Regions from separate parts of the Pedobacter sp. AC464 genome, predicted to be linked through region 2. Evidence: riboswitches for the same ligand, from Rfam matches in the RefSeq annotation. Region 2 holds a riboswitch; each other region holds the start of a gene.
What was found. A riboswitch is a leader RNA that binds a small molecule or an ion and turns the genes downstream of it on or off. The one in region 2 is predicted to bind S-adenosylmethionine.
Positions count from the first base shown of each region.

Region 1: it holds a riboswitch for S-adenosylmethionine, as region 2 does, so the genes downstream of both, AC0IWT_RS06885 (SusC/RagA family TonB-linked outer membrane protein) here and AC0IWT_RS03295 (O-acetylhomoserine aminocarboxypropyltransferase/cysteine synthase family protein) in region 2, are expected to answer to the same signal.
Region 3: it holds a riboswitch for S-adenosylmethionine, as region 2 does, so the genes downstream of both, metH (methionine synthase) here and AC0IWT_RS03295 (O-acetylhomoserine aminocarboxypropyltransferase/cysteine synthase family protein) in region 2, are expected to answer to the same signal.

Region 1 covers NZ_CEEDBV010000001.1:1,589,978-1,600,502, reverse strand. The annotation lists gene AC0IWT_RS06900 (FGGY-family carbohydrate kinase) at 1-1,208, shown strand, start outside; gene AC0IWT_RS06895 (alpha-hydroxy acid oxidase) at 1,220-2,365, shown strand; gene AC0IWT_RS06890 (peroxiredoxin family protein) at 2,544-3,821, opposite strand; SAM riboswitch class I at 3,959-4,066, shown strand; gene AC0IWT_RS06885 (SusC/RagA family TonB-linked outer membrane protein) at 4,387-7,554, shown strand; gene AC0IWT_RS06880 (SusD/RagB family nutrient-binding outer membrane lipoprotein) at 7,566-8,999, shown strand; gene AC0IWT_RS06875 (AAA family ATPase) at 9,060-10,525, opposite strand, start outside.
Region 2 covers NZ_CEEDBV010000001.1:778,869-789,393, forward strand. The annotation lists gene AC0IWT_RS03275 (queuosine precursor transporter) at 1-121, shown strand, start outside; gene AC0IWT_RS03280 (hypothetical protein) at 136-591, shown strand; gene AC0IWT_RS03285 (homoserine dehydrogenase) at 665-1,909, opposite strand; gene AC0IWT_RS03290 (homoserine O-acetyltransferase family protein) at 2,117-3,175, opposite strand; gene AC0IWT_RS03295 (O-acetylhomoserine aminocarboxypropyltransferase/cysteine synthase family protein) at 3,205-4,536, opposite strand; SAM riboswitch class I at 4,828-4,938, opposite strand; gene AC0IWT_RS03300 (hypothetical protein) at 5,145-6,149, shown strand; gene AC0IWT_RS03305 (trans-sulfuration enzyme family protein) at 6,359-7,474, opposite strand; gene AC0IWT_RS03310 (hypothetical protein) at 7,598-8,092, shown strand; gene mqnE (aminofutalosine synthase MqnE) at 8,343-9,536, shown strand; gene AC0IWT_RS03320 (histidine phosphatase family protein) at 9,620-10,243, shown strand; gene AC0IWT_RS03325 (menaquinone biosynthetic enzyme MqnA/MqnD family protein) at 10,294-10,525, shown strand, end outside.
Region 3 covers NZ_CEEDBV010000002.1:891,309-901,833, forward strand. The annotation lists gene AC0IWT_RS14635 (methylenetetrahydrofolate reductase) at 1-430, opposite strand, end outside; gene metH (methionine synthase) at 693-4,391, opposite strand; SAM riboswitch class I at 4,555-4,658, opposite strand; gene AC0IWT_RS14645 (Bax inhibitor-1/YccA family protein) at 4,773-5,528, opposite strand; gene AC0IWT_RS14650 (hypothetical protein) at 5,568-6,134, opposite strand; gene murQ (N-acetylmuramic acid 6-phosphate etherase) at 6,298-7,104, opposite strand; gene AC0IWT_RS14660 (S41 family peptidase) at 7,282-8,889, shown strand; gene AC0IWT_RS14665 (GNAT family N-acetyltransferase) at 8,980-9,486, shown strand; gene AC0IWT_RS14670 (GNAT family N-acetyltransferase) at 9,487-9,996, opposite strand; gene der (ribosome biogenesis GTPase Der) at 10,181-10,525, opposite strand, start outside.

The DNA.
Region 1 (10,525 bases), 810 kb from region 2:
TAAATCAGGTTATGCAGTTGAAGGAATATGAGGTAAAAGCCATAAGTTTTTCAACCTACGGCGCCAGTTTCGTTTATCTTGATGAAGATGGCATGCCTTTAACACCACTTTATAACTATCTAAAAGCTTATCCTGAAGACTTAAAAACCGAGTTTTATTCCAAATATGGAGGCGAAGCGAAGATTTCGTTAGAAACTGCTTCTCCGATTTTAGGCAGTTTAAATTCGGGAATGCAATTGTATCGCCTTAAGAAAGAAAAACCCGAAATTTTTGCGAAGGTTAAGTTTGCTTTGCACTTGCCGCAATATTTAAGCTTTCTCATCACCGGAAAAGCAGTAGCAGATATCACCAGCATTGGTTGCCATACCCAGCTTTGGGATTTTGGTAAAAACGAGTATCACAAATGGGTTGAGGATGAAGGATTGACAGCAAAATTTGGAATTTATACGCCTGCCGATGCGGTCATGGATGCGAAATATGCGGACCGCGATTTTCAGGTTGGAGTTGGTTTGCACGATAGTTCGGCAGCTTTGATACCATATCTGGCAAATTTTTCCGTCCCGTTTATTTTGCTTTCTACCGGAACCTGGTGCATAAGTTTAAACCCCTTCAATCAGCAAGTTTTAACTGAAAAAGAACTGAAACAGGATTGCCTTTGTTACATGCATTTTAAAGGAAAAGCGGTAAAAGCATCGAGAATTTTTGCCGGTTATGAACACGAAATACAATTAAAACGCATCGCCGAACACTTTGACCGAGCTGCTTATTTGTTTAAACATTTGCAGTTTAATCCGGGGATGATATTGCGGCTGGCAAACAAAATCCCTGAAAATCAGACTCCGCAGACAGAATTTTCAGAGCAATCGGCTTTTGTAGAAAGAGATCTCAATACATTTCAAACTGCCGAGGAAGCTTATCATCAGTTAATTTTCGATTTGGTGAAGCAGCAGATATACTCCTTAAAACTTGTTCTTAATCAAGGCGTTAAAAGAATTTTTGTGGATGGTGGTTTTGGTAAAAATGCAATTTATATGCACCTTCTCGCCACGTCAATTCCTGACATCGAGGTTTATGCTTCTTCAGTTTCTCAGGCAACAGCAATCGGAACGGCCTTATCTATTCACGATTCCTGGAATAAAAACCCGCCCCCAAGCGATATTATTCAATTAAAATATTATTCTGCGATACAACGCAGTATGCAATTCTAAAATAAACACAAATGAGCTGGAAATATAATGCTAATTATCCATCGATTGATGATTTGAGAAACAAAGCTAAATCTAAAATTCCAAGATTTGCTTTCGAATACCTCGATGGCGGTTGCAACGAGGATGTTAACTTATTTCGCAATACTGATGAAATCAGGGCTTTGGAATTACTGCCGTTTTACATCAGAAACTTTAAAGAAACCTCTTTAAAAACTAACCTTTTCGGGCATACTTACGATGCGCCATTCGGTATTGCGCCGGTTGGTTTGCAAGGACTAATTTGGCCTAATGCACCAGAAATTTTAGCAAAAGCTGCTTTTGAACACAACATTCCATTCATCTTAAGCACGGTTAGCACGTCCTCTATCGAGCGCATTATGGAAATTACACAAGGAAATGCCTGGTATCAGTTGTATCATCCTGCAGAAAATGTAATTAAAGACGATATTATTGATAGGGCAGAAGCTTCGGGTTGTAAGGTACTTGTTATTCTTTGCGATGTTCCAAGTTTTGGTTTTCGGCCCCGCGACATCCGAAACGGATTGGCTATGCCGCCGAAAATGTCGCTTAGAAATATGCTGCAAATCTGTGGCCGACCTGAGTGGGCTTTACGAACGCTCTTTCACGGACAACCCGCTTTCGAAACAATGAAGCCATATATGCCAAAAGGTTTGAATATGAAACAGCTGGGGCTTTATATGAACAAAACTTTTTCGGGCAGGTTAAATGCAGAAAGAATTTCTACGATTCGAGATAAATGGAAAGGTAAATTAGTTTTAAAAGGCGTGGCCACAGAGGAAGATGCGCAGATGGCTGTACAGTTAGGACTAGATGGAATTATTGTTTCCAATCATGGAGGCAGACAACTCGATGCTGGTCAATCGGCGATTAAACCACTTACACAGATAGCACCTAAATTTAGAGATAAATTAACAGTAATGATGGATAGCGGAATTCGTTCTGGTCCGGATGTTGCCCGAACGATTGCAGCAGGTGCCGATTTTACGTTTCTTGGCCGTACCTTTATGTACGGCGTTGGCGCTTTAGGACACGATGGTGGCAGCCACACCATTGGCATTTTAAAAACGCAACTGAAGCAGGTAATGGACCAGGTTGGCTGTGAAAAAATCGAGGATTTACATCACCATCTTGCCTAAAAATTTAATTGGATTAAACTTGAACCGTCATTTTTAGAGCAAGCCGAGAAATCATTAAAATGGCGAGGCAGGGCTTGCAAAGCAAAGGTTAACATCAATTTCACGAGGATAGTTTAAGTTATAAATACAAAGCAAAGGCATTTCAATTTGAAATGCCTTTGCTTTGTAAACACTATTTTTATTTTGCCAACAGGCTATTTATTTCCTCGTTAAACTCTTTAACAAACTCATCGTAATATTTTCCCGTTGCTGGTCCGTTATAACCGGTATGTATTTGCGCAACATTTCCGGCTTTGTCAATAATAATTGTTGTAGGGAAAGATAAGAAAGAATTCAGCGCTGGTAATGATTCTGCCACGGCCTGCTTATCGGCCTTGCCAGCAATAACCTGATCATACTCGATGCCAAACCTGTTTCTGAAATTGGTAAGTGCCTTTTTTACATAGTCGGTATCAGTCTGTCTTTCATAGTGTAAAGCAATTACCTCAACGCCACGCTTCTTATTTTCTTTATACCATGGTGCAATAAAACCAGCTTCGTCGATACAATTCGGGCACCAGCTGCCTGTAATGGTTAGTACAACAACCTTGTTTTTGTATTTCTCGTCTTTTAAGGAAATTTTCTTTCCATTCACATCTGGCAAAGAAAAATCGAGCGTTTTATAACCATCTTTTAGGTAGGTAAGTTTGTAAGCATCCGGAAGCGCTGCATCCTTATTTTTGATTCCTGTAAAAGGCTGTGAACCTCTCAAACCTAAAATCTCACCGTTTAGCGTTCCGTTTTGATTAAATGTTCCTTTGTAATAAGAAGGCGAGGAGCCAATAAAACTTGATAACTGAAAATCATTTCCTTCTACAACACCTTCCAGATAGCGAGAATCGCCGGTTATTCTTAAAAATGTTCCGGTTAGCTTATTTCCGGTTTGCTTAAACAGACCAACGGTTTTTTCTTCTTTTCCATCCGGAGATTTAAAAACAACGTCGTAACTGCCCGAAAAATCTGCTGCTGCGGCCTTTCCATTTGTATCGAAGCGGTAGTTTTTCTTTTCTGCAAAAACCTGTGTAGCCCGGGCAGAACCGTTTTGTTTTCTCAAAATTCCACTCAGCTTGTTGTTTTCTATACCTAAAGCAAGCTCGTTATCAAACTGATCCAACTTAACAAAAATGGAATCTCCGTTTTGTACTACAGTTCCGCCTTCAAAACGCTCTTCGGCATTGCGGAAATACATTTTTTTTACACCGGCTTGCTCCGTAATTTCAAAATTGAAAGGTATTTCAAGACCTTCTTTTATTTTAAACACGCCCCGCCAGTTACCTTCTGCGGCAAAGGCTGCTGGTTGTTTACTATTTTTTCTATTGGTTTTTGTTTCGCTAGATGCCAAACTTGTTTGAGCATACACGGCTGAGAAATTTACTGTGGCAATTGCTAAAGCAATATATAATATCTTTTTTTTCATTTGGGACAACTTAATCTACTAAATCGGTCGACAAATATACCCATGTATTTTTCAAAGAAAAAATATTTATAAAAAAATCTATAAAAACTATAGAGTAAATATAATTAGTTATATCTTTGCCGAAGTTATTTTAAAATTACTTATCAAGAAAGGTGGAGGGAATGGCCCTTTGAAGCCTTAGCAACCGTCTGGTAAAATAGAAATGGTGCTAATTCCATCCGGCAATTTAGCCGGGTAGTTAAGTCAGTATAATGCTTTTTCTACGATTTATGTGGAGCGATCTGATTTACGAAGTGCTTTCTTTCGAGAAGCTTTTTTGATAAGTTGTTTTCACAAAAAATCAATCACATGGAAAAAACAAACGAAAAAAATCTTAACCATTCACGTTATTTTATGCACTGCCGGTTTTTCCGAATGTGTATGCCTGTAAATATTTAAGTGTTTTCAGGCTTCTAAGAGGCATCCAAATCTTATGTTTTAAACATAAAAAAAAGGAGGTTTTTAACCATCGTGGAATTGCTTTGCCCAATTTTTACTCTTTTTAATCAATCATTAATTAACTTTTATGTTTAAAAAATTTAAACTCCCTATTACAATACTGCTGCTCTTTTTATCACAAAAGCTTCTGGCTCAAAATTTAAATGTAACCGGAACGGTTAGGTCGGCCGATGGTGAAAGTATTCCTGGTGTATCTGTTTTGGTTAAAGAAACCAAGGCGGTGGTTGCTACTGATGTGAAGGGAAATTTCTCCATCAGCGCAGCCGATAAAAATACTTTAGTTTTCTCCTACATTGGCTTCCAAACCCAAGAGGTACAGGTAAATAAGAATGCTGGTCAACTCTCCATAACACTTCAAGCCAGTGAGAATGCACTTGATGAAGTTGTGGTAACTGCGCTTGGTATTTCCAGGCAAAAAAAATCATTAGGTTATGCCGTTCAGGAATTGAAAGGCCAGGATTTAGCAGAAGCAAAAGAATCAAATTTAGTTAACGCCCTCGCAGGAAAAGTTGCTGGTGTGCGGGTAACAAACAGTCAGGGCGATATGGGTTCCTCAAGAGTAGTCATTCGTGGTGAAACCTCAATTTCGGGGAATAACCAGCCACTGTTCGTTGTTGATGGTGTTCCGGTTGATAATTCCCAGCTAAATTCAGGCGGTGCCAGAGATTATGCAAATGCGATTTCGGATATAAACGCCGACAACATCGAGTCGATAAGTGTGTTAAAAGGACCTAATGCTGCAGCACTTTATGGCTCAAGGGCCGCTGCAGGTGTTATCTTGATAAAGACGAAAACCGGAAAATCGAAAAAGGGAATCGGAATTACACTTAACTCAAACGCTGTAATTGAAACAATTGCAACATTGCCAAATTATCAAAATGCATTTGGCCAGGGCTCTGAAGGTAAGTTTAGTTATGTTGATGGAAAGGGCGGAGGCGTAAATGACGGCGTTGACGAAAGTTGGGGGCCAAAACTTAACGGACAGTTAATTCCCCAGTTTTTTTCTAAAGGCGTTGCAGTGCCATTCGAGGCGCATCCTGATAACGTTAGAGATTTTTTTGAAACCGGCTATGCACTAAATAATGGCATCGCGATAGCTGATGCTTCCGAAAAATTCGATTATCGCCTTTCGTATAATAACCTTAAACAGGTTGGTGTAATTCCAAATTCCGGTCAGGGGAAAAACAACTTCTCCTTAAATACAACCTTAAAGTTAACACCAAAATTAAGTATTACGGCAAATGCCAATTACAGCAAACTTTCTGCCGATAACCTTCCGGGAACCGGCGGCTCCAGATCTACGAGTACTATGTTGCAGTTTACCTGGTTTGGCCGCCAGGTAGACATCAATCAACTAAAAAATTACCTTGATGAAAATGGTAATACTTTTAACTGGAACAATAGTTACTACAGCAATCCGTATTGGGTTGCATATGAAAATACGGTTTCGCAAGCCAGAAACCGATTAATTGGGAGTCTTGGTTTAAACTATAAAATTATCGACGGACTGGAATTTAATTTTCGTTCAGGTACCGATTATTATAACGACAGACGCAAAATTAGAGTTGCTTATGGTACAAACGGAACGCCATTTGGTTCCTATACAGAAAATGGTTTTACCGTAAACGAGAACAATACCGACGCCACATTAAATTTAAACAAGCAGTTAAATTCTGATTTTTCTCTGGAAGGCTTGCTGGGAAGTAACATTCGCTCGCGATACATAGAGCAAAACGACCAGAGCGCACCAAGATTGGCTGTTGCAGGTTTGTATTCGCTCAGCAACTCCCGCGATCCGTTAATTTCGTCGAATAATTATAGCAAACTAAAGTCATACAGCGTTTACGCCTCAGCACAGGTTGGATTTAGAAACTACCTTTTCGCCAACATAACCGCCCGTAACGATTGGTCGTCTACATTGGCCGCTCAAAACCGTTCTTACTTTTATCCTTCTTTTAACGGAAGTTTGGTGCTTACGGAGGCTTTCGATATTAAGGGCGCATTTTTAGATTATGCGAAAATTCGCGGTGGCTGGTCTAAGGTTGGTAAAGATGCCGACCCTTACCGCTCGGTAAATACCTACGTTTTTGGCGCACCGTTTGGTTCAAGTCCTCAACTTACAACTTCTGCGACGGATTTAAATCCAGACCTCAAACCCGAAACAACAACCTCAACCGAACTAGGCGCCGAAGCGGTGTTTTTCAAGAAAAGAGTACGCTTAGATTTGAGTTTATACAACACAAATAGCTATGACCAGATTTTAAGTGTTGATGTTAGTCCTGCAACCGGGTTTCGTTCTAAACTTTTAAATGCAGGTAAAATTAACAACAAAGGGATTGAGGTTCAGTTGGGGCTAACACCCGTTAAAAAGCAATTTACATGGGATATCGATGTAAATTATGCCGCAAACCGGAGTAAAGTTGTTGAGTTGGATGCAGCCGGATTGTTGCAGAATTATGTAATTGCCTCTAACTCGGCACAGGTTATCGCGGCTGTTGGCCAACCCTATGGAACACTTTACGGAAATGCTTTTTTAAGAGATGCGAATGGAAATATCGTTGTAAACGCAACCGGAGCACCACAAGCCGATCCAACCAAAAGGGTTTTGGGAAAATATACGCCCGACTGGATTGGTGGGATTTACAATACTTTTAGCTACAAGGCTTTCAGCTTAGGTGTTTTGGTTGATGCCAGTTTTGGAGGATCAATTTACAACGGAACATATGCTACCGGAACATATACGGGCGTTTTGGCCTCTACCTTGCCTGGAAGGGCCGCAGAATATGGTGGCATTTCCTATTATTACCCTGGCAATGTTAAAGCAAATGGAACCGTTCGGCTTACGGGAACTGCGCCGGCGGGCGTAACCGTTTACGACGACGGTATTATTTTTGATGGCGTGAGCGCTGATGGTAAGAAAAATGAAAAAATACTGCCTGCACAACAATATTATAAATCGTTCAGAACGATAGATGAAGCCAATATTTTCGATGCGTCTTATGTAAAACTTCGTGAGGTAAAACTGAGTTACAACCTGCCAACAAAATGGTTAAAGCCTTTAAATCTGCAAGGCGTTTCGGTATCACTTGTCGGCCGAAACCTTTGGATTATCCATAAAAATGTTGAGGATATAGACCCTGAAGTAGCGTTTAACACAGGTAATGGCCAAGGCTTGGAAAGCCTTTCTAACCCAACCACACGCAGTTACGGACTAAACCTAAACATTAAATTTTAACTCTTAAGAAAATGAAAAACTATAGAATTTATATATTGGCGATTTTCGCTTTTGCCATTTCATCTTGTAGTAAGGAGTTGGATGAAGTGAATATCAACCCAAATGCAACTGAAAATGCCCAGCCCGATTATCTCTTAACTGGCGCAATAAAAAATACCGCAGATGCTTACTGGAGCACGGCAAATACCATGAATTCGAGCCTGCTGTTTGTTCAGCATTGGTCTAAAATTCAATATACGGAAGAAGATCGCTTTATATTTTCAAACAGCAGTTTTACTTCGCTTTGGTCTACCGGTTATTCGCAAAGCATTACTGCTTTTAACAAAATAATCGAGTTGGGCGATGCACAGGCAAACCCTAATTATAAAGGTGTTGCGCTTGTTTTGCGTTCGTGGGTGTTTTTGTTATTAACAGATGCTTACGGGGATGTACCATACTCGCAAGCCGGAAAAATAAGCCAGTTTATAACGCCCGCATATGATAAGCAAAAAGATGTGTACTTCGGTTTGCTGGACGATTTAAAAAACGCAAAAAATGTTTTAGATCCTGCAGGAAAAGCTGTTGGCGGCGATGTTATCTACAATGGAAATATCACCAGGTGGAAAAAATTTGCTAACTCATTACGACTTCGCATTGCGTTGAGGATTGCCGACAAGGAGCCCGCAAAAGCAAAATCGGTTTTAGATGAAATTAAGGCAGACGGGGATTTGTTTATCAGTGATAATACAGACAACGCACAATTGAATTATTTAACTTCGCCACAACAAAATCCAGTTAGTGCATTGTTTGAAACCAGAGATGATTATCGCATAAGTAAAACAATTGTAGATAAATTATTTGCACTTAGCGATCCAAGGCTTCCCGTTTATGCGAGTAAAACTCAAACGGCCACGCCCGAACAATATGTCGGCGTGCCGAATGGCTTAACAAACTCCGAAGCAAGTATCTTAGGTTTCGCGAAGACATCAAAACCTGGAGCATACTTCTTAACCCCACAAGCGCCTGCTGTAATTTTTAGCTATTCGGAATTACTTTTTGATAGGGCAGAGGCAGCGGCAAGAGGATTTACAACGGAAAACCCGGCAGATTTGTATCAGCAAGCCATCAAAGCATCGTTAAAACAATATAATATTTCTGATGTAGCCGCGGCAGCTTATACTTCGCAACCGTCGGTGCAATATGATGTTGCTAACTATAAAAAATCTATTGGCGAACAGAAGTGGATAGCGCTTTTTGGTCAGGGTTTAGAAGCATGGGCTGAGCGCCGGCGGTTAGATTACCCGCAGTTAAACGCCTCTGCAAATACAGTGTTAAACGGACAAATCCCAGTAAGGTTTATTTATCCAGGTACCGAACAATCTTTAAACGGTACGAGTTATAAAAATGCTGTTGCCAGTCAGGGTGCAGATTTATTAACAACAAAGCTGTGGTTTGATGCTTTCTAAAACATATTGATTTCCTAATAATTACAAACCTTTGAGCATTTTGTTCAAAGGTTTTTTGTTTTAAAAAAGTTCGCTCGTTCCAAGGTAACCATTAACTGATTTTAGAATTTCGCTGCCAATTTCAACTGCATTTCCAATACCAACGCCTTTTATTGCAGCAAGCTGATCGGTTGTTTTAGGTAATTTCGCTGCGATTAATAAAATGGCCTGTTCAGAAAGAACGTTGTGTTCGGGAACATTTCTCTGCTCGCTAATGGTTTTTCTTATCTTTAGCAGGTTGTTAAACAACTGCAAATTTGCGATTTCTTTGGGTTCGATAACGATTTTTGGTTTTCGTCCGGTTTGAACAGGCTCATATCTGCTGCCCGCTTTATGGTAGGCTTTTGTAAATTCAGAGGTGTCAAAATCTTCCCATCGCAACTTAAATAAAGTTAATTTCAGGGATAAATCATTTATCAAATCACTTATTCTGCTCAGTATTTTTTCCGCCTTTTCATCAATATAAATATTAAGCTCATTAAATTTATCTGCCTCTGTCAATGTCAGTTCCAGCCTCGGAATAAAATAGTTTGAAGCCTTGATTAATCTCTCCATAAATTCAGCTTCATCTTTTACCGCTCTCAGTTTTGATAGGTTAGCAAACTCTTTTTTAATAAATTTCCCGGCAACACTAATTATTTCACGTTCGATAACTGATTCCAACCTGCTAATGATTTCTTGGAAAGCAGCATTACCTGGGTTGTTTCCAAAGCTTGATTTTTTTAACGCCAACCAGTTTTTTTCGATTGCAGTAAAATCAAGCAAATCATGAATCAAAGTCCACTCATAATTCTTTGTCGCGTTTTCCAGTGCTAATGCATCTGGCTTGGAAATAACGGCCGATCTGGTAAATTTAATTACCCGCTCATCAGTAATTACGTTATTTAGGCTGATGGGCGATTTTAAAATCAAGCCTTCCAGACTTCGGCAACGGCTCAATGCTACGTAAGCCTGCCCATGCGTAAATGACGAGCTAACATCAACAATCGCCTTATCGAAAGTTAATCCCTGGCTTTTATGAACCGTTATTGCCCAGGCCAGCTTAAAAGGATATTGTGAAAAAGAACCAGTATTTACCTCCTGAATTTTATTGTCAGCGGCGTTTAAGTTGTATCTAATGTTTTGCCATTCTTCACGTTCAACATTTAGCGGGCTATTTTCATCATTAAATTTCACCTTAATGCCATCGGTTGTTATCTCGGTAATTAGCGCTGATTTGCCATTGTAGTAAAGTTTTTTCCCAGACGAATCATTCTTAACAAACATAACTCTGGCGCCAACTTTTAACTCCAGAACTTCATCCACCGGGTAAGCATCTTTCGGAAATTCGCCAGTAATTTTAGCGCTAAACTGATGGAGTTCGGCATCCAGCTTCTCTAAATATTGCTGATTAATCTCTGTAACCAACTTATTATGAGTGGTTAGCGTAATGTACTCCTCAGTTTTAATATGTTCCAAACTTACTTCATATCGCTTGTTCAGCTCCT
Region 2 (10,525 bases):
TTATAAATTTATTGTTGCCATCCTGATGATGCCCATTCTATACCTTGTACATGCCATAATTGATGGTTATCTTGGAAAAGATTTGGCAAAGAAATTAATGGAGATGGCAGGCCGGGGATAATTTAATTTAGGAATATGAAGTCAAAATGTTTAATTTTTATTGCGGTTGTATTTTTGTTTTCATGCAAAAACAAAAGTCATCAGGAAGCAGAGAATCAGCCAGCCATTCAGGGTACCTGGAAATTAATTTCAGGAACAATTAACGATAAAAAGTCAGGACGAACGACCAGTTATCCCATGGATTTTAGCATGATTAAGATTATTAACGAAACGCACTTTGCTTTTCTTAAACATAACAAAAATCCGAAGGACAGCTCGGGCTTTGATGCAGGAGGTGGCACTTATAAGCTAACGGGTAATGATTATACCGAACAACTTCAATATTATAAGAATAAAAACTGGGAAGGCAAATCTTTTAATTTTAAGCTGACTTTCGCAAATGATACTTTAACGCAAACTGGTTTAGAGCAGGTTGAAAAGGAGGGAATCGACAGGGTAATTATTGAGAAATACATTAAAGAAGGCAACTAACGCAAAAGGTCGGAATCGCTCCGACCTTTGTGCTTAACAACAAAACAAATAAAAAAATTAACCTTAAAAATTTTTAAAGTGCAGCTAATTCTGCTGCGTAAACGTTCTCGGCAACTTGTTCCTGCCTGTATATTTGCCTGCCTGTGTAGGCTAAAAAAACATCTTTTTCTAAAAGCAAATCTCGGTTGGTAATAAGATTATGCAATTTTACAGTACCAATTACATACTTGTATTCACTTGCGGCATAACGCTCGCTAATATTGTCAAAAGCCAAAAGGCTTATTAAATCTTCATCGCTGTAACGCAGGTAAATTTCCAATAGAATGTCTTCCGTATGCTTTACACCATTTTCGGAATGGTATTTTTTATACTCATAACGATAATCGTAACGCAGGGCAGCAATATCAGAAAGCACAGCTGCGCCAGTTGGATGGCCACCGGCACCTTTGCCAAAAAAGAATTGCTTATCGGCGAAAGCAGCCTGAACGGTTACTGCGTTATATTCGTTTTCAACATTGTATAGGAAATCGTCTTTCGCCACTAATTTTGGTAAAACATAAGTTACTACATCCTTCGTATTTACCTTTCTTGCTGTTGGTACAAGCTTAATTTTGAAGTTTTTCTCGCGAGCATATTTAATATCGTGTTGAGATAAATTTTGAATACCGATATTTAAGATGGCATCTGGATTAACAAACAAACCATACGCATGGGCCGTTGCAATGGCCAGTTTGTATTTCGGATCGTAACCTCCAACATCTAAAATAGGGTCAGTTTCGGCAAAACCCAGGTCTTGGGCCTCTTTTAAAGCAGCATCATAACTTTGGTTTTCGTTGAAAATTTTTGATAAGATGTAATTTGAAGAACCATTGAAAATACCGCTCAATGCATGGAAAAGCTCATTGTCATAATATTCTTCCAGGTTTCTGATTATAGGAATACTTCCGCAAACAGCCCCTTCATAGAGTAACGACGTTCCGTGTTGCTGTTGCAGTTCTACCAGTTCTTTCAAACGCGTGGCAATCATTTTTTTATTGGCCGAAACCACGTGTTTACCATTTTTTAATGCACTAGTCACAATATCGTAAGCAGCGTCTGCATCATTTATCAACTCCACAATGGTATTGATTTCAGGGTTATTTAGTATCTCGTTTTTATCGGTTGTAAACAATTCCTTATTGAGGGTCCGTTTCTTTCTCGGGTCTTTAATTGCTATTTTAACGATTTCGAGGTTCAGGTTTTGGCTTTGAATAATGTCCAATAAACCCTGGCCTACAACTCCGAAACCAAATAATCCAATTTTTAAATTTTTACTCATGATTTTTATTGTATCAGGTAGCGAGGCTCAGGTATTAAAATTGAGTGCCTGAAGACTCGCCATTCAAATGTTTTTTATTTTGTAGTGCTATGAAAACACCCGTTGGTAATTTAAATTCAAATTTTTAATGTGCTTTTCTATGGCTATAATCAGTTATCGCCCCTCAGGTCATTAAATAAACCATGCAGAAACCAAACCTCAACCTCATCAGGCAGTATGTTGTAGCTTAATAATTTTTTTATGTCTGCTTTCTTTGATAAACGTTCCGATAATGTTTGTTAAAGCATTTGTTTCAATTATAAAACCATCATGTCCGTATTCCGAGTGAATGGTGGCAAATTCTGCATCTGTAATATTATCTGCCAGGTATTTCTGCTCTGAAATCGGGAAGAGAAAATCATTCTCAATGCCGATAACCAGCGTATTTGCTTTAATCAGTTTTAGTGCCTCCGCAATAGATTTTCTGTTTCGGCCAACATTATGGCTATCCATTGCTTTAGTTAAATAATAGTAACTATAAGCATTAAAGCGATTTATCAGTTTTTCACCCTGATAATTTTGGTAAGACGAAGACCTGAAATTGTCCGTTTTGTCGTTATCACTTTCAACTTGCGTGCTGCTATATGCGTGGTAGGTCCGGTAGCTTAAAAGAGCTATACTTCTTGCAGTTTTTAGGCCTTTGCTACCGCCATCTTTTTTATTGGCATAGAAAGTTCTATCGGTTGTAATGGCCAAACGCTGACTTTCATTAAAGGCGATTCCCCACGGTGAATGCACTGCATTGGTTGCCACCAGAATTAGATTTTCAATCCTGGTAGGTTCGATAATGCCCCATTCTACTGCCTGCTGACCGCCCAATGAACCGCCAATGAGCAATCTGATGTTCTCAATACCCAGGTAACTAGCCAGCACCTGATGCGCAGAAACGAAATCGCGGATGGTAAATTGTGGGAATGATAAATAGTAAGGTGAACCAGTAACCGGATTTGTGCTCAATGGATTTGTAGTGCCATAGTGAGAACCTAGAACGTTTGCACAAACGATGAAGTGCTCATTCGGGTTAAACAAAGCATTTTGGCCGAACAAACCTTCCCACCATTCAAAAACATCGGCATTTGCAGTTAATGCATGGCACACCCAAATCACATTATCTTTAGCGGCATTTAATTTTCCAAAAGTTTGATAGGCAATTTTTAGATTCCGGATTTTTTTTCCGTTTTCTAGCTTGAATTGTTTGGGATAACTGTAAGTAGCTGATGTGCTCATTATAATATGTATTCTCGTAATAATTGATTTTAGGATTGCAAACTTCCGACGGTTCTTTGAGCGCCAATGGATGCAAACGCTTGTTCGAAATCTGCCTTAATATCATCGATATGCTCTATACCAACAGAAACCCTTAAAGCGTTTGGCTTTACGCCCGCGGCTAATTGTTCGGTATCACTTAGCTGTTGGTGCGTAGTGGCCGATGGCTGAATGATCAGCGTTTTCGCATCACCCACGTTAGCCAGGTGTGAAACCAGTTTTAAATTATCAATAACCTGTGTAGCACTTTCTTTGGTTCCATTTAATTCGAATGACAAGACTCCGCCGAAACCATTGCTTAAATACTTTTTAGCCAGGCTATTGTATTTGCTGCTCGCCAGGCCCGGATAATGAACCTCTTTAACCAAAGGATGATTTTCCAACCAGATGGCCAATTCCAAAGCATTATCTACATGGCGCTGTACGCGAAGTGATAAAGTTTCTAAACCTTGTAATAAAAGAAATGAATTGAACGGTGAAAGCGCCGGCCCTAAATCCCGCAAGCCTTCAACCCGAGCCCTGATTATAAACTGAATGTTTCCAAACGGGCCGCCAATTCCAAAAACATCATTAAAAACCAAACCATGGTAACCTTCAGCAGGTTCTGTAAATTGAGGAAACTTGCCATTGCCCCAATTGTAGTTACCACCATCAACAATAACGCCTCCAATACTTGTTCCATGTCCGCCAATCCATTTTGTGGCAGATTCTACCACAATGTTTGCGCCATGCTCAAGGGGTTTAAATAAATATCCCCCAGCGCCAAAAGTATTGTCTACAATTAAAGGGATATCATATTTCTTGGCAATTGCAGCAATCTTTTCAAAATCGGGAACACTAAATGCCGGATTGCCAATCGTTTCCAGGTAAATTGCTTTAGTTTTTCCTGTAATGCTTTGTTCAAATTCATCCGGAACATCCGGGTTGGCAAAATCAACCTGTATGCCTAAACGTTTAAAGGCAACTTTAAACTGGTTGTAAGTTCCACCATAAATATGCGATGATGATACGATACTGTCGCCAGCCTCTAGTATATTGTGTAACGCAATAAATTGGGCTGCCTGCCCAGATGCTACCACCAAAGCCGCAATTCCCCCTTCTAATGCCGCAATTCTTTTTTCAAATACATCGGTTGTTGGGTTCATTAAGCGTGTGTAAATGTTCCCAAACTCCTTTAATGCAAATAGATTAGCGCCGTGCTCTGCATTTTTAAAGCCGTATGATGTTGTTTGGTAGATTGGAACGGCTCTTGAACCTGTAGTTGGGTCTATTTCCTGGCCAGCGTGTAGTTGTAAAGTTTCAAATTTATATGTAGTTGACATTTTCTTATTAATTGAATGTTAAATGATAAAATATTTAATTTAACAGGCATCCGTTAAACTTTTAATTACAGAAACCTATATGCTAGCTTGGGCGTATCCCGATTTCCCGGGACCTTCCAGTTTAAAAAAAATAAACAAAAAGGGAAGATTTTTAACTTACTGCATGCAACAGCGCATACAAGTAATCGCTTGCATATCATTGCAAATCAATAAAATAGAAGAATATTCTACCCGTTCAAGGTTTTGATTTTGTTCGCCTTGCGATTGAAGATTAAATGTTTTCATCTTTATAATTTATATCTCCGTATAACACCATGTTAGCCGGTCAGGAATTGGCACCTTCTCTCTCTGAGGGTTGCCAGTGGGTCATTGAGCCAGTCTCTCGCCACTTCTTTATAAATCAATCCGATTTAAGAATTGACTTTTATTTGCTTTACACCAAATAATATTTCAAATGTCTGAATTATATTTTAAACAACAAAATTAAATTTTGAATTTTTATGAACCACTTGTAAATCAGCTCAATTAATTTTAACCAGCAAACCTATAATGAACTAACATAAAGTTAACCTTAAAAATTTTATGTTTGTATCACCTATCTAATCATTATGGAAAAAATCAAATCTATCTCATTAGCTCTGCTTGTTACGTTTTCAGGGTTAACAGCTCAGGCACAGTTCGGCGGTTTAAAAGACAAATTATTAAAAGTTGGCACTGCCCAGGGCGCAAAAGCACTTGGTGTCGATAAATTTTTAAAGCAACCAGCAGCCATTACAACCTCATTCGAGGATGTAAATCGCGACGGTGAAAAAATGCCAGACTTTAACACGAACGCTAAATTTCAACCATTGTATTTATTACCAAAAAATCCTGAAGGTGGTTTTGTACTTTGCGAAGGCTTTTATGAAATGACAAATAAAAGTTACTGTTTAAAAGCAGGGACTTATGCGCCTTCAAAAGGCGATGGATACATGTTTGCACCAGTGCTGGGTCCGAAAGAAGAAATTGTTGTGTCAATTTTGAAGAGTGCTGAAAAGCATCCGGATGTTGAGCAACATGATATCCAGATTTTGTTGTGGACAATTATAGCCCGAACAAAATTTGCCGATTACGCCGGAACCGTGAAACTTACAGCACTAAAACTTTTAACACCAAAGCAGTTAACACAATTAGAAGGTGGAGCCTTGGGTGTTTTACCGTTTGATGTGATGGAGAAAGCCAAAGACCAGCTTCCATCAGGCATCAAGGCCGTTTTCGAGGCCGAAAATAACATCCGCCAACTGGTTTCTTCCGGTAATTACACCTATGCCGATATGGAACGATATGCAATAATTGCCGGCATGGCGCCGCCAAGGGCCGATGTACCGAGCGGCATATGGACAAAGCATCCTGATGGCTATTATGTCCGCTATTTTCCTGCAGGGTATTCTGTTACAAAGGTACAGGTTTATGTGCCCAAAGAATTGTTAGCGAATGGAAACAAAGTGGTTTATGATGCAGCAGGCGATATCGCGTGCCCGGCAAATACAGGTTCACAGCGATTGGCACAAACAAACGAGCCATTAAATGCGAATTACTCAGCAAAGTTAGTAACGGTTTGTAATCCAAAATAGGTTTTGGAAATGAGCGGGATTGTAATTCTTAGGCAATTGCAGTCCCGCTTTTTGCTATAGCCCCGAAAAAAAATCGGGGGGCTGTCGCTACAATCGGGTTTAAACACAAAAATTCTTGTCTGTATGTGCGCTAAGTGCGCTCTTGCAATTCACGATTACGCATTTATGGATGCCCAAGCTTAACTAGCGCTCATCCGCATACGCAAATTCTATCCGAGTGCCTGCTCCAAATCAGCGATTATATCATCTGGATGTTCCAACCCAACTGAAATCCGTAAAAGATTTTTTGGTGTTTTGCTATCAGGACCCTCAACTGAAAAACGGTGCTCGATTAAACTTTCTACACCACCCAAACTTGTGGCCTGCGCAAATAGTTGCACACCATTTACTACTTTACTGGTAGCCTCTACATCGCCTTTAACCAAAAAAGACATCATTCCACCAAAATCTTTCATTTGTTTTTTTGCGATTTCATGTTGCGGGTGGGTTTCCAGTCCGGGGTAAAACACCGCTTCAACTTTTGGATGCTTAGCTAAATACTGCGCAACTTGTTTTCCATTTTCGCAATGGCCTTTCATACGATAGGCGAGGGTTTTTATGCTTCTGCAAAGTAAAAAACAATCGAAAGGCGAAGGCACGGCACCGCCCGTTTGCTGAACGTTTATAATTTTTTCCCAAAGTGCATCCTGTTTGGCAGAGACTAAAATCCCACCTAAAATATCGCTATGGCCGCCCAAATATTTTGTGCTGCTATGCATTACAATGTCTGCACCGAGCAAAATTGGATTCTGTAAAACTGGCGAAGCAAAAGTACTGTCGCACGCCAAAGTGATGTTTCTGGATTTTGCAATGCTGGAAATTGCCTCAATATCCGTAACTTTTAATAAAGGGTTAGAGGGCGTTTCAATCCAAATTAAGGCTGTGTTGGGTTTTATGCTTGCTTCGATTAACGCAAGATTGGTTTGGTCGACAAAATCAAATTCTAGCGTTTCGTTAAAAATGGTAAGCAGTTGCTTTTTAATGCCCCAGTACATATCATCGGGTGCTATGATATGGCTTCCCGGTTTTAGCGCCTGAAATAAACTCATTCCACAATTATTACCAGAAGCGAAGGCGGCAGCAGCTGCTCCATACTCAAGTTTAGCAACGGTGTTTTCTAAAGCAGACCGATTTGGGTTACTCACCCTACTATACATATGTCCGCCGGGATAACCTCCATTTTCATCGCGGAAAAAAGTTGTAGATAAATTTATTGGCGAGGTAACATCACCAGTGGTACTTTTTACAATATTAGACGCGTGGATAGCAAGGGTTTCGGGTTTCATTATCGGTAAAATTTTAGTCGGGTTAAAGGGAATGCAATTTAATAATTTGCCGCTAATTTAAGGTTCGTAATTGTTTTGGCAAGATTTATGTAACCAGTTTCCCGAAAATTAAATTAAACAAAAATGAAAAGATTATTTATAGCTATCGCAATAGCGTGTTCTACTTTGGTAATGTTACAAAGTTGTTCGTCTACAAAAAATGCTGCAAGCGGCATTAGTGGTGGCAGGGGTACCGTTACAGGCACCTGGGTTTTGAACAATATCACTTTAGAAGGATTGCCAGATCAGGCTGTTCAAGGTTTATTTGGCGAAAAATCTTACAAATGCTTTCAGGGCAGTACCTGGAAATTAACAAATAGCGGAAATGGCTCTTACACTTTGCCTGCATCAAGTGCTTGTGGCGCTGTAATGCAAACCATTTACTGGTCCGCCACACCAGCTGAAGAGACTTTTCAATTCAAGAAAATTTTTGAAGGTGATAAAGCTAAGAATGTAACTGAAGGCTATCGTTTGGTGCTTTCTCAGCTATCTAAAGGCAACATGGTGCTGAAATCACCAATTGAATTCGGCGGTAAAACGGCTAACATTGTGTTAAGTTTTTCTCCGGCGGTAAATTAGAAATTAACAAACACAATTAATATTAAAGCACTTCTGTACAGAGGTGCTTTTTTTATGCCTAAAGATTCCGCTCAATTTAATCGTAGCCCTTACAAGTCCGGATATCCGGCAAATTTGAAGTCAACTGGACTATGCACCAGATGAATTTAGCGTTTAAGGTTACCGAATCTCCGGCATCATGGCTGTTTGTTACAAGAAAATGATTTTCGAATCGCCTCAATGTCGTATTTTTGTCGAAAATAAATCAGGAATGAATACAACTGAGCAGGTTGAAAAAATATTAGCTGATACATCATTATCAACTGAACTATTAAATATTGCGCACAAAGTCCTAAATAGAAACAGAATTAGTTTTGACGAGGGTGTTTACCTCTACGAACACGCTGAGCTTGGTTATCTGGGCGTTTTAGCTAATTTCATCAGAGAGGAAAAGCATGGCGATAAAACTTATTTCAATCGTAATTTCCACCTCGAACCTACAAACCTTTGTGTTTACGATTGTAAATTCTGCTCGTATTCGCGTTTAATTAAACAGAAGGAAGAGGGTTGGGCGTTAACAATGGAGCAAATGCTCGATATTGTTAAAAAATATGATGATGAGCCTGTAACAGAAGTGCACATTGTTGGCGGCGTTTTACCGCAGTACGATGTTGCTTTTTACTCAGCTTTATTTACTGCGATTAGAGAACATCGCCCTGGTTTACATGTAAAAGCCTTAACGCCTGTCGAATACCATTATATTTTCAAAAAAGCTAAAATTGATTATGCTACTGGTATGAAATTGATGAAAGATGCAGGTTTGCAATCTATGCCAGGCGGTGGTGCAGAGATTTTTCATCCCGAAATTCGTGAACAGATTGCTAAAGATAAGTGTACAGGTGAACAATGGCTTGCGATACACGAAGAGTGGCATAATTTGGGTATGAGAAGTAATGCCACTATGCTTTATGGTCATATTGAGCAGTTCTGGCATCGCGTAGATCATATGGAAAAACTAAGGACGCTTCAGGATAAAACCGGTGGTTTTCAAACCTTTATACCGTTGAAATTCCGGAACCAACATAATCAGATGAGCAATGTACCAGAATCGTCTGTAATTGAAGACTTAAGAAATTATGCCATCGCCCGTATTTATATGGATAATTTCGACCACATCAAAGCTTACTGGGCGATGATAAGTAGAGAAACTGCGCAATTATCGCTAAACTATGGTGTCGACGACATTGACGGCACATTAGATGATACGACGAAAATTTATTCTATGGCTGGCGCCGAAGAGCAAACACCAGCGATGAGCACCCGCGAATTGGTTAACCTAATTAAGCATGTTGGCCGTAAAGCGATAGAACGTGATACACTTTATAATGTAGTTACGGATTTTGAGCATGTTGTTTTTGAAGAAGAAAAGAAGCCTGCGTATTATAAATTGCCCGTTGTAAATTAAATTTTGAATGGTGGGTTTTGTGACAGTTACTTTCGTACCTAGCCAAAATTTAATCCTTCTTAAATTCCAAAAACAAACATTAAATGAAGCTTATCTATATTATCCGCCACGGCGAAACAGAACTGAACAGACAGGGAATAGTACAGGGTAGAGGCATAAATTCTGACTTAAATGATACGGGTAGAGCTCAGGCTGAAGCTTTTTATCAAAAATATAAAGACGTTTCCTTCGATAAAATTTACACTTCCGATTTAAAGAGAACTTGGCAAACCGTTCAGAAATTCATTGATTCAGGGATTCCGTGGGAAAAGCTTTCGGGTTTGGATGAATTGGCCTGGGGTGTTTGGGAAGGTAAACCAAATACTGAAGATTCAAGAGATGCTTTTCGTGATATGTTACAGGCGTGGCAGGATGGCGACTACACAGCTCATTTTGAAGCAGGCGAAAGCGTTCAGGATGTTTATGAGCGCCTAAAACAACCCATGGAAGTTTTGGCAGGCAGACCGCAGGAAGAAACAGTTTTACTTTGCATGCATGGCAGAGCAATGCGGGTTTTTCTTTGTCTTCTGCTTGGGAAGCCGTTAAATGAAATGACTGAGTTTCCACATCAAAATACCGTTTTATATAAAATGGGCTTTGAGGATGGTAAATTTTCGGTTGTCGAATTTAATAGTGCTGTTCACCTCGATGGCTTAGTTACGAGATAACATTTGTGCCATAAATTGATGGCCTTAATTGAAAATAACAGTTTAATACATTGGATAAAATTAAAATATCGGCTGTTGCTTACACCAACACCAAAGCATTTATATACGGACTCGAACATTCGGATATCCGCAACAAAATAGATTTAAGTTTAGATATTCCATCAGATTGTGCTGCTAAAGTGATTAGTGGTGAAGTAGATATGGGCTTAATGCCTGTAGCTGCAATTCCAATGGTGCCAAATGCAAACATTGTTGCCGATTATTGTATAGGAAGTGATGGAG
Region 3 (10,525 bases), on a different contig from region 2:
AGCAATGGCCGCCTTTTGTTGGTATAAATGCCGAATCTGCCGCACGTGCATCGCCTCGTAGCGCCAAAACATTATCTATGCCTAAAAACTGCAAATCAATTAATGCATTTTCCGTTTCTTCTTTCGTAAAACCGCCACAAATTAAATGCGGCACAGCATCGATTTTATATTTATGAATTATTGCTGCGCAAATTGCAATTGTACCAGGGCGTTTTCTGTAAGAAACTTTTTGCAATAAACCGTTATCCTGTTCTTTGTAAATGTAATCTTCTCTTAAAGAGGTAACATCAATAAAAGGTGGATTAAACTCCAGCAAGGGGTCTATCGCATCATAAATCCACTGAATACTTTGCCCTTTTATTGGTGGTAAAAGTTCGAAAGAGAACAAGGTTTTACCTTTTGCATTTTTTATATGTTCTGTAATTTTCAATTTGGTAAAAGGTTTTGGGTTAAAAGTCTGGATGATTATTTAGCCAACTTTTGATAATAATTTATAAATCCGTTAAGTAATTTTCTAATCGTTGCAAGTTAGAGCGTCAATTTCATATTCACATCATTCAAAAAACCTAATTTAAACAATGGTATAAGTTCGTTTCAATTTCGTGAATAATGCCTCTTTCGAGATAAAAAGACGGTATATTCATTCTCTATTTCCAGTTTAACTTGCAACCTTTAACGCACAACTTGTAAAACTAATAAGCTAAGTTAGGCGATAGCCATCGCTCTGCTTCCTCAATAGTCATCCCTTTTCTGGTTGCATAATCATCCACCTGGTCTTTCGTAATCTTACCCAGGCCGAAATACCTCGATTCGGGATTTGCGAAATAAAAACCACTTACCGCGGCAGTAGGGTACATGGCGTAGCTTTCGGTTAGGCGCAGGCCAATCTGGTTTTCAGCATCAAGCAAAGCAAATAAAGTTCCCTTTTCGGTGTGCTCCGGACATGCCGGGTAACCTGGCGCCGGACGAATGCCAGCATATTCCTCTTTAATTAATTCCTGATTACTTAAATTTTCATCCTGAGCGTAGCCCCAGAATTCTTTTCGCACACGTTCGTGCATGCGCTCGGCAAAGGCTTCGGCTAACCTGTCAGCAAGGGCTTTTGCCATGATGCTATTGTAATCGTCATGGTTATCCTCAAAAGCTTTCACAAGTTCATCTATACCGATACCAGTAGTTACCGCAAAGCAACCAAAATAATCCTGAATGCCGGATTCTTTTGGCGCAATGAAATCTGACAAGGCGTGATAAGGCTGTCCGTCGACTTTTTCGGCCTGCTGACGGAGGGTATGTATTTTAACCGATTGCCCTTCGGCACCAGAAATTTGCTGGCCTTGCGCATCGTAATCGGACACCCGCAGCTCGATATCATCTCCTACCGCATTTGCCGGCCAAAAACCGATTACGCCTCTTGCGGTTAGCAATTTTTCATCTAAAATCCGTTTCAGCAAAAGCTGCGCATCATCAAAAAGCTTTCTAGCTTCGTCGCCAACATTCTTATCCTCAAAAATCTTTGGGTAGCTGCCCCGAAGTTCCCAGGTGTGGAAAAATGGTGTCCAATCGATATACGGAACCAGTTCTTCCAATGAATAGTTATCAAAAACTCTCGTGCCAATAAATTCAGGCACGGGTAAGTCTGGCTTAAAGTCTATCTTAAATTTATTAGTCCTTGCTTCTTCCAAGGTTTTAAAGCGTTTATCAGAACGCTTATTCAAATGTGCTTCGCGTGCTTTTTCATACTCAGCTTTAATGCCAGCAACATAATCATCTTTTGTTTCAGGATTCATCAAAGTGCTGCAAACCGTTACGCTACGAGATGCATCTAAAACGTGTATCGCCGGACCAGAATAATTAGGAGCAACCTTAACGGCCGCATGTATACGCGATGTTGTTGCGCCACCAATTATCAATGGAATCGTAAATCCCTCCCGCTCCATTTCTTTCGCGAAATGAACCATTTCATCTAAAGAAGGCGTAATTAAGCCACTAAGGCCAATAATATCTGCATTTATTTCTTTGGCTTTTTTGATGATTTCCTGTGCCGGAACCATCACGCCCATATCTACAATTTCAAAGTTGTTACAGGCGAGCACAACGCCCACAATATTTTTCCCAATATCATGAACATCACCTTTAACAGTTGCCATCAAAACTCTTCCTGCTGATGAATTCTGGTCTTGATCAGGATTATCTAGCTTCTCCTGCTCAATGAAGGGCAGCAGGTAAGCCACCGCTTTTTTCATCACCCGGGCCGACTTTACAACCTGAGGCAGGAACATTTTTCCAGCTCCGAACAAGTCGCCGACAATGTTCATTCCATCCATCAGCGGACCTTCAATAACCTGAATTGGCCGGGGATATTTCTGACGTGCCTCTTCGACATCATCATCCAGATATTCAACAATACCTTTAACCAAGGCATGGGATAATCTTTCCTCTACCGGAGCCTTTCGCCACTCTTCATCTTTAACAATCTCTTTTCCTTTGGATTTTACGGTTTCGGCGTACTCAACCAATCGCTCGGTTGCATCTTCCCTGCGATTTAAAAGCACATCTTCTACACGTTCTAAAAGTTCTGGCGGAATCTCCTGGTAAACTTCGAGCATACCTGCATTTACAATGCCCATATCTAAACCCGCCTGGATGGCATGGTAAAGAAATGCGGAGTGCATCGCTTCGCGGACGACATTGTTACCTCTAAAAGAAAACGAAATATTTGAAACGCCACCACTTACTTTAGCGTGAGGGAGGTTTTCTTTTATCCACCGGGTTGCATTTATGAAATCGACAGCGTAGTTATTATGCTCCTCTAAACCTGTTGCTACAGTTAATATGTTTGGGTCAAAAATAATATCCTCTGCAGGGAAGCCAATTTCGTGTACCAAAATATCATAACTTCTTTTGCAAATTTCTTTTCTGCGCTCGTAATTATCTGCCTGGCCCTGCTCATCGAAAGCCATTACAACAACGGCAGCACCATATTGCATAATTTTGCGGGCACTTTCGCGAAATTTATCTTCGCCCTCCTTTAATGAAATGGAATTTACAATTCCTTTGCCCTGCAGGCACTTTAACCCATTCTCAATTACCGACCATTTAGACGAATCGACCATAATAGGCAGCTTTGCAATATCAGGTTCGGAAGCAATTAGGTTCAGGAATTTAGTCATCGCAGCTTCCGAGTCGAGCATTCCCTCATCCATGTTTACGTCGATAACCTGGGCGCCACCTTCAACCTGCTGCAAGGCAACAGCAAGGGCGGCCTCATAATCGCCACCTAAAATCAGTTTCGAGAATTTTGGCGAACCTGTTATGTTTGTTCTTTCGCCGATGTTTACAAAAATACTTTCAGGTGTTATGGTAACGGGCTCTAAACCGCTTAAACGCATGAAAGGCTCAATTTTGGGTATTTTTCTTGGCGATGCCTTACGGGCGTTTGCAGCAATACAGCCAATATGGTCTGGCGTGGTGCCGCAGCAACCGCCAACAATGTTCACAAATCCAGAGGCTATAAAATCATCAACAAGATGGGCAGTTTCGTGGGGTTGTTCATCGTAAGCACCAAACTCGTTTGGCAAGCCGGCATTTGGATAAGCTGATACATAACATCCTGCCTTAGCAGCCAGTTCTTCAATATGGGGGCGCATTTCTTTGGCCCCAAGTGCGCAGTTAAAACCAATACTTAAGGGTTTTGCATGCATTACAGAGTTTAAAAAAGCTTCAGCTGTTTGTCCGGAAAGTGTTCTCCCTGACGCATCGGTAATGGTTCCCGAAATCATAATTTCGAGTTTTCGACCAATTACCTCTTCGTATTTTTTAATGGCAACTATAGCCACCTTAGCGTTTAGGGTATCGAAAATGGTTTCAATTAGCAGCACATCAGAACCGCCATCTACCAAACCACGAACCTGCTCGTAATAGGCAGCTTCCAATTCGTCGAAATAAACAGCTCTAAAACCAGGGTCGTTTACATTTGGCGACATAGAAAGGGTGCGGTTCGTTGGGCCAATTGCACCAGCAACAAAGCATTTCCTGTCCGGATTTGCTGCCATAAATTCTTCGACCGCCTGTTTAGCAACACGAGCACCCTCGAAACTCATTTCGTAGGATAGATCTTCCATCTGGTAATCGGCCATGGAAATGCGTTGCGTACTGAAGGTGTTTGTTTCGATAATATCTGCGCCAGCATCAAGGTACTCTAAATGTATGGCTTTAATAATATCGGGGCGGGTAATGTTAAGCAAATCATTGTTGCCCTTTACATCACAGGGATGGTTTTTAAACCGTTCGCCCCGAAAATCTTCTTCGGTTAAAGTATAGCGCTGAATCATAGTGCCCATCGCACCATCAATCACCAAAATACGCTTTTCTAATTCTTCTCTAATGCTCATACTAGTATTTAGTAGTTAGTATCGAGTATCAATACATTCGACACGAGATGTAACTACGTTTCGACCCAATATGCAATCTGGAATTTATCGAAAAATACCCTAGATTATATACTAAGTACCAAAAAAAGCTTATTTAAAAAGTTGGCAATTAATTACCTTCCAAAACTTATCTTCTCTCGCTACTGCTGAGATTAGAATTTAGCACCTTGTTGGCACAGGTTGCTAAGACATCGTTGGGTCTAATCCCTCCGTCTTTCTTAATAAGCGTACAAAAATGCAACAAAGCAACATCAATTCCAAAAATTATCGTTTAGCAACCAAATAAAATTACAAAGGCCACGCAAAGTTGCATGGCCTAAAGAATATTGTTTTGTGTTAGACTTATTTTCTACTTCCAAAAATGCGAAGTAAGAAAAGGAATATGTTCAAGAAATCAAGGTATAAAGACAACGCGGCTACGATTGCCATTTTTTTCGACTCTACAGCTAATACTTGTTCGCCACTAGCCTCAATTCCTTCGCCAATACGCTTAATTTTTTGAACATCATAAGCAGTTAAAGCAGTAAAGATTGCTATACCAATGAAAGCCATTATCAAACTAAACTGCTCGCTTTGAATAAACATGTTTACCACGCTTGCTATTACCAAACCGATTACGCCCACCATCAAAATCGGGCCGAACTTACTCAAATCGATGTTTGTAGTGTAGCCCATTATCGCCATAATACCAAAAATACCTGCTGCACCTGCGAAACAGCTCACAACCGACCCTGAAGTATATGCAAGCAAAATAAAGCTTAAGCTTATACCTGTTAGCACTGAATAAAGTACAAAAACACCTACTAAAGCCGGTAAAGATAGTCTGCTTAAACCAAAGCCCATTAGCAAAACCAACCCAAGCGGTGCAAACATGGCAACGTAGCCGAAGATGGACATTCCAACTTTTCCGGTTTCTGGATTGATAGTCATTAGGTACTGCATTAACTGTTCGTTAGTGCCGAAAAGATAAGCAGCCACAGTTGATAAACTCAATGCTACAAACATCCATAAAAAGACATTTGCAAAGAATTTTTTGGAAACAGAGCCTTCTTGTACGAAAACACTGTTGTCCTGATATTGATAATTTTGTTGATCCATTTTTGTTTTGTGTATTTAAATTATATAAAAATAAATATTTTAATTCAATCTTTTTGTCAGCAATTCTTCAACTTTTTTAAAGAATTGAAGTGGTTTCAAAGTGCGCCAGGGCATATTATCGAAGGCACCTCCAAAGTTAATGTAATAATCGATACTGTTTTCCTTAAACTCTCTTATTACATGTTCCTGAAAGTTTACCCCAACAATCCAGCCGTCTTCAACTTCCTGAAACCATTCTTCGTAATAGCTATCATCTGAAGCGTGGAAATTTAAAATATTTTCACCTATCAGGATAAATTTATTGATGCCTTCATCCATCATCAGTTCCAGAATGTCCCGCTTCAAAAGCATTATATCGTTGTTAATGGCGTCGTTCCATTCCCCGATAAATTCGATAACAGCATAGCTCCTGTCGTAATCGGTAAAAAGCACTTTCATGTAAAGTGTATTAGAGCCAAATTCATCCCACTGTGGATGTAACAAAAAATTATATATCTGTTTATCGAAATATAATTCAGAATACTCGGTATTGTAGAAAGGTGAACGATCGTCTTCTGCCGAAATGTATTCATCTCTCCACTGGTAATAAGGCTCTATTTCGTGCATTTTCTATCTTTATTGAATAAGTGATTTTTGCATGAAAAAGTTTTAATTGAGCGAATCGTATTCACAACCGGCCAATAAAATTCGGGCTTATGTGCGTACACTTATTGAACAATTTTATAACCCAATCATTATAAATTTATCACCTAATCTTTCCCTAATAAGGTTACTTTTGCCCCGCTTCTACCGCCTTGCGAACGCTTCCATAACGGTTCAGTAAATCTGCAGCATTTTCATATTCAATGTTCAATTCATCGGCTACCATTTGCGTTCCGCGATCTACAAGCTTATTATTGGTTAACTGCATATCAACCATTTTATTGCCAACCACACGGCCCAGCTGAACCATAACTGTGGTACTCAGCATATTTAAAACCAATTTTTGCGCTGTTCCTGATTTCATTCTGGTAGAGCCGGTAATAAACTCCGGGCCAACTACAACTTCAACAGGGAAATCAGATTCTGCCGCTATCGGCCCACCTGTATTACAAACAATGCAGCCGGTTAAAACGCCAATTTTGCGGGCCGTATTTAAGCCGCCAATTACGTACGGCGTTGTGCCTGAAGCCGCTAAGCCAACCAGGCAGTCTTTTTCATTAATGTTGAATTCCTGCAAATCTTTCCAGGCTTGTTCGGCATCATCTTCTGCAAATTCTACAGCTTTTCTAATCGCTGTATCTCCACCCGCAATAATACCCACAACCCAATCGAAAGGAACGCCATAAGTTGGCGGACATTCAGATGCATCCACAACACCTAAACGGCCGCTGGTACCCGCACCAATATAAAACAAACGCCCACCTTTTTTCATTCTTTCGGCAACTGCCGATGTAAGTTTTTCAATCTGAGGCAAACATTTTTCAACTGCAAAAGCAACAGTTTTATCTTCATTATTTATGCCTTGCAGCACTTCCAAAACAGACATTTTCTCTATGTTGTTATAATTGGATTCGTGCTCAGTAACTCTGTCCATAATTTTAATTTTGATAAAATTCGGTAATTTCTTTTTAAAATCTACCCTAAAAATCCAAAAATATCGATACCTGAATTTTGCTGCGTTAATAATTGTTAAATATTAGAAACAAAAGACGATAAAAAGCAGTTAAAAAATTAATCAACCCGCTAATTTTCATAAATTTGCACAACGTCGATGAAAAAAAATACCCGCAATAACATCCTGATTGCTTTGAGCTATTCATTAATTTTGATAGTCGGGATGTTTTTGGGTATAAAATTTATTAAAGACCAGGGATTTGGCGTTGAGAGAAGTCCGGCCTTAACTGCAAAAAATTCTGACAAGCTCGACGAAATTCTTCATATTATCAATGGCAACTACGTAGATGATATCAATACTGATTCGTTACAAAATTTGCCTATAGACAGTGTTCTGCATCAGCTGGATCCGCACAGCGTTTACCTCCCGCCGGCTAATGCTCAAGACATGCAAAATGATTTGGAGGGTAACTTTGAAGGTGTAGGCATTGAATATTATATGCTAAACGATACCATGATGGTTACCGGCGTTATTAAAGACGGACCTGCTTATCAGGCTGGTATAAAACTCGGCGATAAGATTTTAAGTATTGATACAGCAGTTGTTAGTGGCCGCAAATTACCTAAAGACCAACTCAGCGGCCGTTTTAGAGGTAAAGCAGGCAGCGGTGTAAACGTACTTTTAATGCACAGCGGAAGCCAGTTGCCTAACCGCGTAATGGTAACAAGAGGCAAAGTAAATATTAGCAGTATCGATGCCGCTTACATGATTAATCCAGAAACCGGCTATGTACGCATCAGCAAATTTGGCGCAAATACCGACAGTGATTTTTCTAGTGCTGCAGCAAGCTTGAAGGCAAGAGGAATGAAAAAACTTATCCTCGATTTACGGGATAACGGCGGAGGTTACTTTAGTGCCGCCACAGGCCTCGCCGATCAGTTTTTGCCAGAAAACAAACTTATTGTTTACACGCAGGGTAAGCATGAACCACGTACAGATTATTTCTCGACCGGCACCGGAGCCTTTCAACAAGGAAAACTTGCTATTTTAATAAATGAAAATACAGCTTCGGCAAGCGAAATTGTTGCCGGCGCAATACAGGATTTAGGTCGCGGAATAATTGTTGGCCGCCGTTCTTTTGGTAAAGGGCTTGTACAGGAACAATTCTCTTTTGAAGATGGTTCTGCCTTAAACTTAACAATTGCCAGATATTATACTCCATCCGGAAAAAGCATCCAAAAATCTTATAAAAAAGGTTACGATGCGTACAAACATGAATTAGATGAAAGAATGACAGATGGAGAACTAACCGGCGACTTAACATCTTTCAGAGATTCTGTAGAAAAAAACGGGGGAATAAATTTGTCGCAGCCCAGAAAACCTAAAACAAGTGGTGGCATACAGCCCGACGTTTTTGTGAAGCTGGATACAATGGGTTACAACAAATTTTACAGTTCGTTAGTTAGTAAAAGAGTCCTTTCCGATTACGTATTTAATGTACTCACAAGTAAATATACCGGTGCTTACATCGAACAAAATATTAATGTATTTAACTTAAACGACACGGACTTTAAAGATTTTATCGGCTTTCTGCAACGGAAAAATGTGCCGTTAGACCGCTTTCAGCTGTATAATTCCAAAACAGTGATACTTAACGACTTGAAAGCACTTCTATGCAGATACTACCTTGGCGATGTTGGTTATTACCGTGCCGCCAATCAGAATGACAATGCGGTAAAGCAAGCACTTGCAAACCTACAGTAATTGCTGATTTGCAGTAATTTTAGCTCTTATTAATTCAACCTGCGGGATTTGGAAACTCGAAAATCTATCCTCCCAAATTCGAACTTAAACATGATAGAAACGGAAAGACTCATACTTCACCCGCTTACACACAACCAACTTTTAAAATATATTGCTAATGATAATTCGCTCGAGCAAGAATTGCAATTGCTTCCTTCTGAAAAGAAGATTTCTACTGAGTTGAAAGAGGCTTTGGAGCAGACAATTTTACCCAATGTGCACAATAAGGACAAAAACTACCTGTACAATACTTTGTGGGCATTGATTTCAAAAGCGGATAAAAAACTGATTGGCGATTTATGTTTTGTTGGCGAACCGGATGCGAACGGCGAAATAGAAATTGGTTACGGCACCTATGAAGCGTTTAGGGGAAAAGGATTTATGACCGAAGCAGTTGCCAGAATAATTGAATGGGCGAAGCAACAAGAAGGCGTGAAAATAATTACAGCATCAACAGCGGTTGATAATGTGGCATCGTACGCTATACTGGAAAAAAATAATTTTGTAAAAATTGCTGAAGGTGAGGGTATGTTTACCTGGAAATTAGACCTTCAATAATTAAACTTCGATTTCAAACAGACTTAAACTTATGCCTTCATAATGTTTTGGCAGGCCTTCTGTTTTTTCCATAACAGCAACACCAACATAGTTAAAACCGCAGCCAGTATAATATTCTAATAACTTTTCATTGTCGGCCCAGGTATCCATTCTGATAAACTTAATGCCATTATTAAGGGAAAATGCTTTTGCCCATTTAATAATTTCCTTTACAAAAGCAAGACCTCGAAATTTTGGATGTGTTACAATACGATGGATGTAAATTGAATCCTGATCTTTGTTGCCCCAAATCAATTTATCGTTGAAAGTGACCGCAAAGATACAGGCCGCGGCACCATCTACCAGAATCTTATACTGCCTGTTCTCTGAAATTTCTGTTTCAATTAATGCGCTGCTGAAACCTTGCCAATGCTTATTAAAAACTTTTTTTTGATGAGCAACTGCGATATCGTAAAACTCGAAAATGAGTTCTATATCTGAAATTTGGCTGTTTTTAACCTCGATTTGCATTGTGCGAAGATAAGGATTACGATTTTAAATTATTTAAACCTGATTGAAGCGGAAATACTTTTTGATGAAGTTTGCAACGGGTTCATACTGACAAATCGCAAAAAGATTTTAGCAAAAAGCAGGGCTGCTTTCTCCGATGGAATGCGAACCCTGCTTTTCTGAATATTATAAATTTTAATCCGGCTTACTTCTGTCTGAAATAAATCTGAATCGGCGCACCCGAGAAATCAAAATTCTCTCTAAGCTTATTTTCTATGAAACGCTTATACGGATCCTTAATGTACTGAGGCAAGTTGCAGAAAAACGCGAACATTGGCGAAGTAGCATTAATTTGGGTGATGTATTTTATTTTGATGTGCTTTCCTTTTAATGCCGGCGGTGGAAATTTCTCAATTAAAGGCAACATCACATCGTTTAATTTTGACGTAGGTATTTTCTTGCTACGGTTCTTATAAACCTCGAGCGCAGCCTCAATAGCTTTAAAAATCCGCTGTTTGTTCAAAACCGAAGTAAAAACAATCGGTACATC